Plantactinospora sp. BC1: one gene and its partner. The protein of the gene in region 2 interacts with the protein of the main gene of each other region in a pairwise test. Links are inferred from orthologs where the notes say so. Each region holds a gene or a part of one and is shown on either strand. Other genes may lie near its edges.

Evidence for each region. The genes of interacting proteins can lie anywhere in the genome.
Region 1: the proteins of eno (region 2) and rpe interact in binary tests that used the Escherichia coli proteins (3 or more experiments, as listed by UniProt). The link is inferred for Plantactinospora sp. BC1 from one-to-one orthologs.

The regions. Positions count from the first base shown.
Region 1 is NZ_CP028158.1:5,291,471-5,295,905, reverse strand. Bases 1,015-3,820 are described here. They hold rpe (ribulose-phosphate 3-epimerase), read left to right. Parts: upstream 1,015-1,980; coding sequence 1,981-2,661; downstream 2,662-3,820. Other genes in these bases: C6361_RS23085 (response regulator), read left to right, coding at 2,658-3,665; C6361_RS23095 (xanthine dehydrogenase family protein molybdopterin-binding subunit), read left to right, coding at 1,015-1,942. Outside these bases: more of C6361_RS23095, read left to right, coding at 1-1,014; bifunctional diaminohydroxyphosphoribosylaminopyrimidine deaminase/5-amino-6-(5-phosphoribosylamino)uracil reductase RibD, read left to right, coding at 4,086-4,435. UniProt on the Escherichia coli protein: Catalyzes the reversible epimerization of D-ribulose 5-phosphate to D-xylulose 5-phosphate.
Region 2 is NZ_CP028158.1:7,605,006-7,609,496, forward strand. What follows is about bases 871-3,732. They hold eno (phosphopyruvate hydratase), read left to right. Parts: upstream 871-1,590; coding sequence 1,591-2,874; downstream 2,875-3,732. Other genes in these bases: C6361_RS33370 (hypothetical protein), read right to left, coding at 871-1,356; C6361_RS33380 (septum formation initiator family protein), read left to right, coding at 2,908-3,585; C6361_RS33385 (DUF501 domain-containing protein), read left to right, coding at 3,582-3,732. Also shown: more of C6361_RS33370, read right to left, coding at 640-870; more of C6361_RS33385, read left to right, coding at 3,733-4,193; C6361_RS33390 (amino-acid N-acetyltransferase), read left to right, coding at 4,190-4,491. UniProt on the Escherichia coli protein: Catalyzes the reversible conversion of 2-phosphoglycerate (2-PG) into phosphoenolpyruvate (PEP). It is essential for the degradation of carbohydrates via glycolysis.

The sequences.
Region 1 (4,435 bases), 2.3 Mb from region 2 along the record:
GGCGCTGGCCGAGCCGGGCGTGCTGGCCGTGCTGACGCACGAGAACGCGGCCCGGGTCGCCTCGTTCGACGATCCCGAGGTGCTGATCCTGCAAACGCCCGAGGTGGCGTACCGGGGGCAGTTCGTCGCCGGGGTGGTGGCGGAGACCTCCGAGGCCGCCCGCCGGGCCGCCGGCCTGGTCCGGGTGGACTACCAGGCCGGCCCGCACGACGTCGCGCTGCGGGGCGACCATCCGGACCGGTACGCCCCGGAGGTGCTCAACGGCGGGTTCGCCACCGACAGCGTGCTCGGCGACCCGGAGACGGCGCTGGCCGAGGCGGCGGTACGTCTGGACGCCACCTACACCACGGCCTGGTATCAGCACGCCCAGTTGGAGCCGCACTCCACCATCGCCCAGTGGGTCGACGACCGGCTCACCCTGCACGTCGGCAGCCAGGGGGTGCACGGGCTGCGCAGGTCGCTGGCGACGCTCTTCGGACTCGACCTGGAGCGGATCCGGGTGATCTCGCCACACGTCGGCGGCGCGTTCGGCGGCAAGCTGCACACCCATCCGGACGTGGTGCTCGCGGTGCTGGCCGCGTTCGCCGTACCCGGCCGTCCGGTGAAGCTCGCACTCACCCGGCAGCAGATGTTCTCCCAGGTCGGCTACCGGACCCCGTCGGTGCAGCGGATCCGGCTCGGTGCCGGGCCGGACGGCCGGCTGGTCGCGATCGGCCACGAGGTGGTGCAGCAGACCGCGCGGCACAAGGAGTTCGCCGAGCAGACCGCCACGCCGACCCGGGTGATGTACGCGGCGCCGCACCGCAGTACCACGCACCGGATGGTCCGGCTCGACGTGCCGGTACCGACGATCATGCGCGCCCCGGGCAAGACCCCCGGGATGTACGCGCTGGAGTCGGCGATGGACGAGATGGCGATCGCCTGCGGGCAGGATCCGGTCGAGTTCCGGATCGCCAACGAACCGCCGCGCGATCCCGAGCTGGACCGGCCGTTCTCCAGCCGCAACCTGGTGGCCTGCCTGCGCGAGGGCGCCCGCCGGTTCGGCTGGGCCGGCCGGGACCCGACTCCCGGGGTCCGGCGGGCCGCCGGTGGCTGGCTGGTCGGCACCGGGGTGGCCTCCTCGATGTACCCGGTCTATCAGCTGCCCGGCTCGTCGGCGACGATCCGGATGGAGCCGGACGGCCGGTACCTCGTCTCGATCGGCGCCGCCGACCTCGGCACCGGCACCTGGACCTCGCTGACCCAGATCGCGGCCGACGCGCTGGCCGTACCGGTCGACCGGGTCGTGCTGCGGATCGGTGACACGGACCTGCCGGCGGCGATGTCCGCCGGTGGCTCGTCCGGGATGACGTCGTGGGGCAGCACGGTGGTCGAGGCCGCACGCCGGCTCCGGGCCCGGGTGGCGGCCGAGCACGCCGACCCGCCGCCGCACGGCATCGAGGCCAGCGCCGACATGCCGGAGAACCCGGACCGGGAACGCTTCTCGATGTACGCCTTCGGCGCGCAGTTCGTCGAGGCCCGGGTGCACGAGGCGACCGGCGAGGTACGCGTGCCCCGGATGCTCGGCGTCTTCGCCGCCGGCCGGATCATCAACCCGAAGACGGGCCGTTCCCAACTGCTCGGCGGGATGACGATGGGACTGTCGATGGCGCTGCACGAGCAGTGCGTGGTCGATCCGCGCTTCGGTCACGTGGTCAACCACGACCTCGCCGAGTACCACATCGCGACCAACGCCGACGTCGGCTGCGTGGAGGTGCACACGCTGGTCGAGGAGGACCCGTACGTCAATCCGATGGGCTCGAAGGGCATCGGCGAGCTGGGCATCGTCGGTACCGCCGCGGCGATCGCCAACGCCGTGCACCATGCCACCGGGGTACGCGTACGCGACCTGCCGATCACCCCGGACCGGTTCTTCTCCGGTGCCGCCACGATCCGAGGGTGACGGGCGCGGGGTGTGCCCGGCATTCGTACACTGGCGCGGTGACCGTACCAGCGCCGATCGTCGCGCCCAGCATCCTCGCCGCAGACTTCGCCCGGCTCGCCGACGAGGTGCAGGCGGTGGAGTCCACGGCGGACTGGCTGCACGTCGATGTGATGGACAACCACTTCGTGCCGAACCTGACCATCGGGCTGCCGGTGGTGCAGAGCCTGCTGGCCGCGACCGCGCTGCCGTTCGACGTACACCTGATGATCGACGATCCGCGGCGCTGGGCGCCGAGCTACGCCGACGCCGGGGCGTACAACGTGACGTTCCACGCCGAGGCCTGTGACAACCCGGTCTCGCTGGCCAAGGACCTCCGCTCGGCGGGGGCGAAGGCCGGGCTGGCGATCGACCGGGACACTCCGATCGAACCGTACCTTGACCTGCTGCCCAGCTTCGATACATTGCTGATCATGACTATCAAGGCGGGTTTCGGGGGGCAGCGGTTCATCCCCGAACTGCTCGACAAGGTCCGGACCGCCCGCCGGCACGCCGACGCGGGCCACCTCGAACTGCGGATCGAGGTGGACGGCGGCATCGCGGCCGACACCATCGAGCAGGCGGCGGCGGCCGGCGCGGACGCCTTCGTCGCCGGCACCGCCGTCTACGGCGCGGCCGACCCGGCCGCGGCGGTGACCCAGCTACGGCGGCTCGCCGAGCGCGCCGTCGCCGCCCCGTGAGCGTCGACGGGGTCGCCGAGGAGCGGCCCGACCTGATCCTGGTGGTCGACGACGACGAGGACATCGTCCGGTTCGTCTCGTTCAACCTCAAGCTGCACGGCTTCGACGTGGTGCAGGCCGGCGACGGTCAGGAGGCGCTCGAGGTGATCGAGCGGCGCCGGCCCGACCTGGCCGTGGTCGACCTGCGGATGCCCCGGATCGACGGGCTGGAGCTGACCCGGCGGCTGCGGGCCAACCCGATGACCTCGGCGCTGCCGGTGATCATGCTCACCGCCAAGGGCCTGACCGTGGACAAGGTGCACGGGCTCACCGCCGGTGCCGACGACTACCTGGTCAAGCCCTTCGACACCGCCGAGTTGATCGCCCGGATCAGTTCCACGCTGCGCCGCAACAAGGAGTTCCGCGAGGTCTCCCCGCTGACCGGGCTGCCCGGCAACACCCGGGTCCGCCGGGAGATCGGCGACCGGGTACGCAGCGGCGTCGACTACGCGGTCGGCTACATCGACATCGACCGGTTCAAGAGCGTCAACGACCGGTACGGCTTCGTCCGCGGCGACGAGTTCATCAGCGCGCTGGCCCGCAGCCTGCACCGGGCGGTGGTCTCGGTCGGGCTGCCGCCGGCCTTCCTCGGGCACATCGGCGGCGACGACTTCGTGATCGTCTGCGCCCCCGAGCAGGTCCGACCGCTGACCGAGCGGGCCGTGGTCGACTTCGAGAAGACCGCCGACGAGCTCTACGACCCGGAGGACGCCAAGCGCGGTTACGTCGAGCTGAAGGACCGGCGCGGCAACATCCAGCGGGCCCACCTGGTCACCCTCTCCATCGGGGTGTCGCTGTCGGTGCCGGAGCGCCGGTTCACCGACCCGCTGGAGGTGATCGCCGCCGCCTCCGAGATGAAGACGGTGGCCAAGAGCCAGCCCGGCTCGTACGTGGCGATGGACCGGCGGCGTACCCCGGGGGCACCGGCCGCCGACGCGGGGGAGCGGCGCCGCGGGGCGAAGTGACGGCGGTCACGTTGTTGTGAGGTGGATCGCCTCACCGGTCCGACGGCCCCGGTTCCGTGTCACACTCGATCCGTACCCACCACGCGCTGGCGGGACTCGGTGTAATTCCGAACCGGCGGTGATCCGGGCGCAAGCCCGGTAAGCCCGCGACCCGGTCGGCCTCGGCCGCCCGGTGGACCTGGTGAGAACCCAGGGCCGACGGTTGGGGGCGGGCAGTTTCCGCGCCCAGACAGTCCGGATGGGAGACAGCGCGCGGGACGGATGGGTCCGCTGGCCGGTGCGTGTGCGCCGACCCGTGGTCCGCCGGGGTCGGCGCCTGCCGTCGCCCCCATGCTCCGCCGCCGCACGCCCGGCCACCGGCCGGTGCCCCTCCCGCTCCCGCCCGCGCGCTACGACGACGGGCGAGGGAGAGGGAACGGCATGGGGGGCGTCTCCGCCGACGAGGCGATGCGCCGGGCGATCGCGCTGGCGGCCCGCGGCCTTGGCACGACGAGTCCCAATCCCCTGGTCGGCTGCGTGCTGCTCGATCCGAACGGCGAGATCGTCGGCGAGGGCTTCCACGCGTACGCCGGTGGTCCGCACGCCGAGATCGTCGCGCTGGCCCAGGCCGGCGAGCGGGCCCGGGGCGGTACCGCCGTGGTGACCCTGGAACCCTGCGACCACACCGGGCGTACCGGGCCGTGCAGCGGGGCGCTGATCTCGGCCGGGGTCCGCCGGGTGGTGGTCGGGGTGCCCGATCCGAACCCGATCGCCACGGGCGGGATCGAGCG
Region 2 (4,491 bases):
CCGGGTCCGCTGGAGCCGGCGGCGGTGCCGACGTACTACTGCATCGCGCCGACCCCGGCGGACTGGTCGGCGGCCCGGGTGGAGTCGTTCTTCCGGGAGTACAACGACCACATGATCCGCAACCTGACCGTGCACGAGGCGGTGCCGGGGCACTTCCTCCAGCTGGCGCACGCCCGCCGTTACCGGGGCAGCAGCCGGGCCCGCGCGCTCGGCCACTCGGGGACGTTCATCGAGGGCTGGGCGGTCTACGCCGAGGAGGCGATGGTCGAGCGGGGTTTCGGCGGCCTGGCGGTGCGGTTGCAGCAGCTCAAGATGCAGCTCCGGATGACCATCAACGCCATCCTCGACCAGTTGACGCACTGCGAGGAGCTGTCCGAGTCCGACGCGCTGGAGCTGATGACCGGGCGGGGCTTCCAGGAGGAGGGCGAGGCGGCCGGCAAGTGGCGCCGGGCCCTGCTCACCTCGACCCAGCTCTCCACCTATTTCGTCGGCTACCACCAGGTCGCCGGGATCGCCGCGCGCCGGCCGGCCGGGGTGCCGGTCCGGCAGTGGCACGACGCGATGCTGGCGCACGGCTCCCCGGCGCCGCGGCACCTGCCGGCCCTGCTCGGCCTGGACGAATACGACCTGGCCTGAGGGTCAGGCGCTCGGTTGCCCCGCATTGGCCCGCCGGTCGACCAGTCCGGCACCGGCGGGCAGGTCGAACGCGCTGCTCTCCACCGCGTCGCGGTAGCGGCTCAGCGCCACCTCCAGGTCGGTGCCGTCGACCGTACCGGTGAAGCTGCCCAACGCGCCCTCGCTGGTGATGCAGGCGTCGAAACCGGCCGCCGGGGCGTCGCTGAGCTGGTCGACCTCGACACAGGTGGCGTGCCGCCCGGCGACCGTGGTGTCGTACTGCCGGATCGTCGCGTCCGGGTCGAGCGCGGCGGCGGTGAGCAGGCCGACCACCACCGGCGGGCTGACCAGGCCGCGCTTGTTCATGTCGGCGAAGACGGTGACCGACGGCTTGGCGTTCGCGGCCGGCGGTGCGGTGAGGGTGCAGGTCGGCTTCTTCGTGCTGGTGTCGCAGGCCGTGGTCGCGTCGGTGGTGACCGTCAGCTTGCCACCCGGATAGGTGTACGCCGCGCGCAACGGGTCCTGCGACTGCGCGATGGAGGCGCTCCGGCCGCCCGGGAGCTGGTAGTCCGCCGAGTAGGTCAGCTCGTTGGCGCGGTCCAGTCGGGCGGCCAGGTCGTTGACCAGGTCTGCCCGGCCGATCACCCGCCCGGCGTCGTCCAGGGTCTGGCACCCGGAGACCGCCAGTACGGAAATGATCGCCCCCGCGAGTACCCGGAGTGAGATCGACACAGCCGGCATGGCCCACAGCCTTCACGATCGGGTCAAGCGCGCGCAAACCGGTTCCCACGTACTGTGAAGGATCTCCGCAAATGTCGGACGGTCCCGCGCCCGGGCGGCCGGGCCCGGAGGCAGCGCCCGAAGCCCCGGGCCGGACCGATAGGCTGCCTGCGGGAGCCTGCGCCGCACCGCCGCGACGGGGACGGACCGCCATCGGCTATCGATGGACAGACTTCGATTTTGAGGAGCAGGACAGTGGCCACCATCGAGGGAATCGTCGCCCGGGAGATTCTCGACTCGCGCGGCAACCCGACCGTCGAGGTCGAGGTCGGGCTGGACGACGGTACTGTCGCCCGCGCCGCGGTGCCGTCCGGCGCGTCGACCGGAGCCTTCGAGGCGATCGAGCTGCGCGACGGTGACTCCGACCGCTACAACGGCAAGGGCGTGGAGAAGGCCGTCGCCAACATCGAGGACCGGATCGTCGACCAGCTCGTCGGCTACGAGGCCAGCGAGCAGCGGCTGATCGACCAGAAGATGCTCGACATCGACGGCACCGACACCAAGTCCGAGCTGGGCGCCAACGCCATCCTCGGGGTCTCGCTGGCGGTGGCCAAGGCGGCGGCGAACAGCGCCGAGCTGAGCCTCTTCCGCTACCTGGGCGGCCCGCACGCGCACCTGCTGCCGGTGCCGATGATGAACATCCTCAACGGTGGCGCGCACGCCGACTCCAACGTCGACGTGCAGGAGTTCATGATCGCCCCGATCGGCGCGCCCTCGTTCCGCGAGGCGCTGCGCTCGGGCGCCGAGGTCTACCACGCGCTCAAGTCCGTGCTGAAGAAGAAGGGCCTGGCCACCGGCCTCGGCGACGAGGGCGGCTTCGCCCCCGACCTGCCGACCAACTCCACCGCGCTCGACCTGATCGCCGAGGCGGTCGAGAAGGCCGGCTACCGGCTCGGCACCGACATCGTCTTCGCGCTCGACGTCGCCGCCACCGAGTTCTTCGACGACGGGGTCTACACCTTCGAGGGCAGCACCAAGACGGCGGACGAGATGACCGCCTACTACCACAAGCTGGCCGACGAGTACCCGATCGTCTCCATCGAGGACCCGCTCTCCGAGGACGACTGGTCCGGCTGGGCCGGGCTGACCGCCGCGCTCGGCGACCGGGTCCAGATCGTCGGTGACGACCTCTTCGTCACCAACCCGCAGCGGATCGCCCGGGGCATCGCGGAGCGGACCGCGAACGCCGTACTGGTCAAGGTGAACCAGATCGGTTCGCTGACCGAGACGTTCGAGGCGGTCGACATGGCGCACCGGGCCGGCTTCAAGTGCATGATGAGCCACCGCTCCGGCGAGACCGAGGACACCACCATCGCCGACCTGGCGGTGGCGACCGGCTGTGGCCAGATCAAGACCGGTGCGCCGGCCCGCTCCGACCGGGTGGCGAAATACAACCAGCTGCTGCGGATCGAGGAGGAGCTGGCCGACGCGGCGCGGTACGCCGGCACCGGCGCCTTTCCGCGTTACCGTTCCAACTGACGGGTCAGCCTTCGGGGGAGGGGTGCGACGGCGATGACGCAACGCCGTACGCCGAGCGGGCAGGGCCCGGCTCGACGGCCGGATCGTGCCGGCCGGTCCGGGACGTCCCGGACCGGTCGCGCCTCGGGTCGGGAGCCGGGCTCCCGGGCCGAGCCACGACAGGGCCAGGCCCGCTCCCCCGGAGCCACCCGGGCCACCGGTTCGACCCGGGCCTCCGGCGCCGGCCGGGGCGCGGACGGCGCCCGCTCGGGCAGCCGGCCCGCGGCGGCCCGCCGGACCGTCGCCGCCCGCGCGGTGAAGCGGACGTACGCCCAGCATCCCCGGCGCTACACCGGCCGGGCGACCGTACTCGCCGGGGTGCTGGTGGCGCTCGCGCTGGCCTACACCTATCCGGTGCGGGTCTATCTCAACCAGCAGGCCGACATCGCCCGGATCGAGGCGGCCCAGCAGGCGCAGCGGGAACTCATCGGTGACCTGACCGAGGAGGCGGCGCTCTGGGACGACCCGGAATACGTCAAGATCCAGGCGAGGGAGCGCTTCTACATGGTGGTGCCCGGCGACACGCCGTACGTGGTGCTCACCGACCCCAAGGGCGCCGCCCGGGACGCCGGGATCGACCCCAACGCGACCGAACGGGCCCCGGAGCCCTGGTACGACACCCTCTGGGGCAGCGTGCAGGCCGCCAACGAGCCGGACAAGGCGGCCCGGTGAGCGGTTCCGACCCGGTCGGCGTACCCGATGCGGCGGGTCGGGCCGGCGCGAAGCCGGCGGCGGCCGGCGTGCCGGCACCGGTGCGGGAGCCGGCCACCGACGCGGACCTGGCGGCCGTCGCCGCCCAGCTCGGCCGGACCCCGCGCGGCACCCGGGCGGTGGCGCACCGCTGTCCGTGCGGCCAGCCGGACGTGGTGGAGACCACCCCACGGCTCGCCGACGGCACCCCCTTTCCGACCCTCTTCTATCTGACCTGCCCGCGCGCGGTGGCCGGGTGCAGCCGGTTGGAGTCCGCCGGGCTGATGCGCGAGATGCAGGAGCGGCTCGGTGCCGACCCGGAGCTGGCCGAGCGCTATCTGGCGGCGCACCGGGACTATCTCGCCCGGCGGGAGGCGATCGGCACCGTGCCGGAGATCGACGGCATCTCGGCCGGCGGCATGCCGGGCCGGGTGAAGTGCCTGCACGTGCACCTCGGGCACGCGCTGGCCGCCGGCCCCGGCGTCAACCCGTTCGGCGACGAGGTGCTCGAACTGCTCGAACAGTGGTGGGCCGCCGGCCCCTGCGTCGAGCCGGTCGGATCGGCCCGGTCGGGAGAGCCCGCCGCATGACCGGCGACGACGCTCCGGCTCCGGCTCCGGCTCCGGCTCCGGCTCCGGCCGAGTTGATCATCCGGCGGGCCCGGACCGCCGACGTACGCGGAATCCGCGACCTGATCGACACCTACAGCCCGGAGCGGCGGCTGCTCAGCAAGGCCACCGTCACGCTCTACGAGGACGTCCAGGAGTTCTGGGTCGCGGTCGACCCGGCGGACGACACGGTCGTCGGCTGCGGTGCGCTGCACGTGATGTGGGAGGACCTGGCCGAGATCCGGACGGTGGCGGTGCACCCGGCACACCGGGGCCGCAA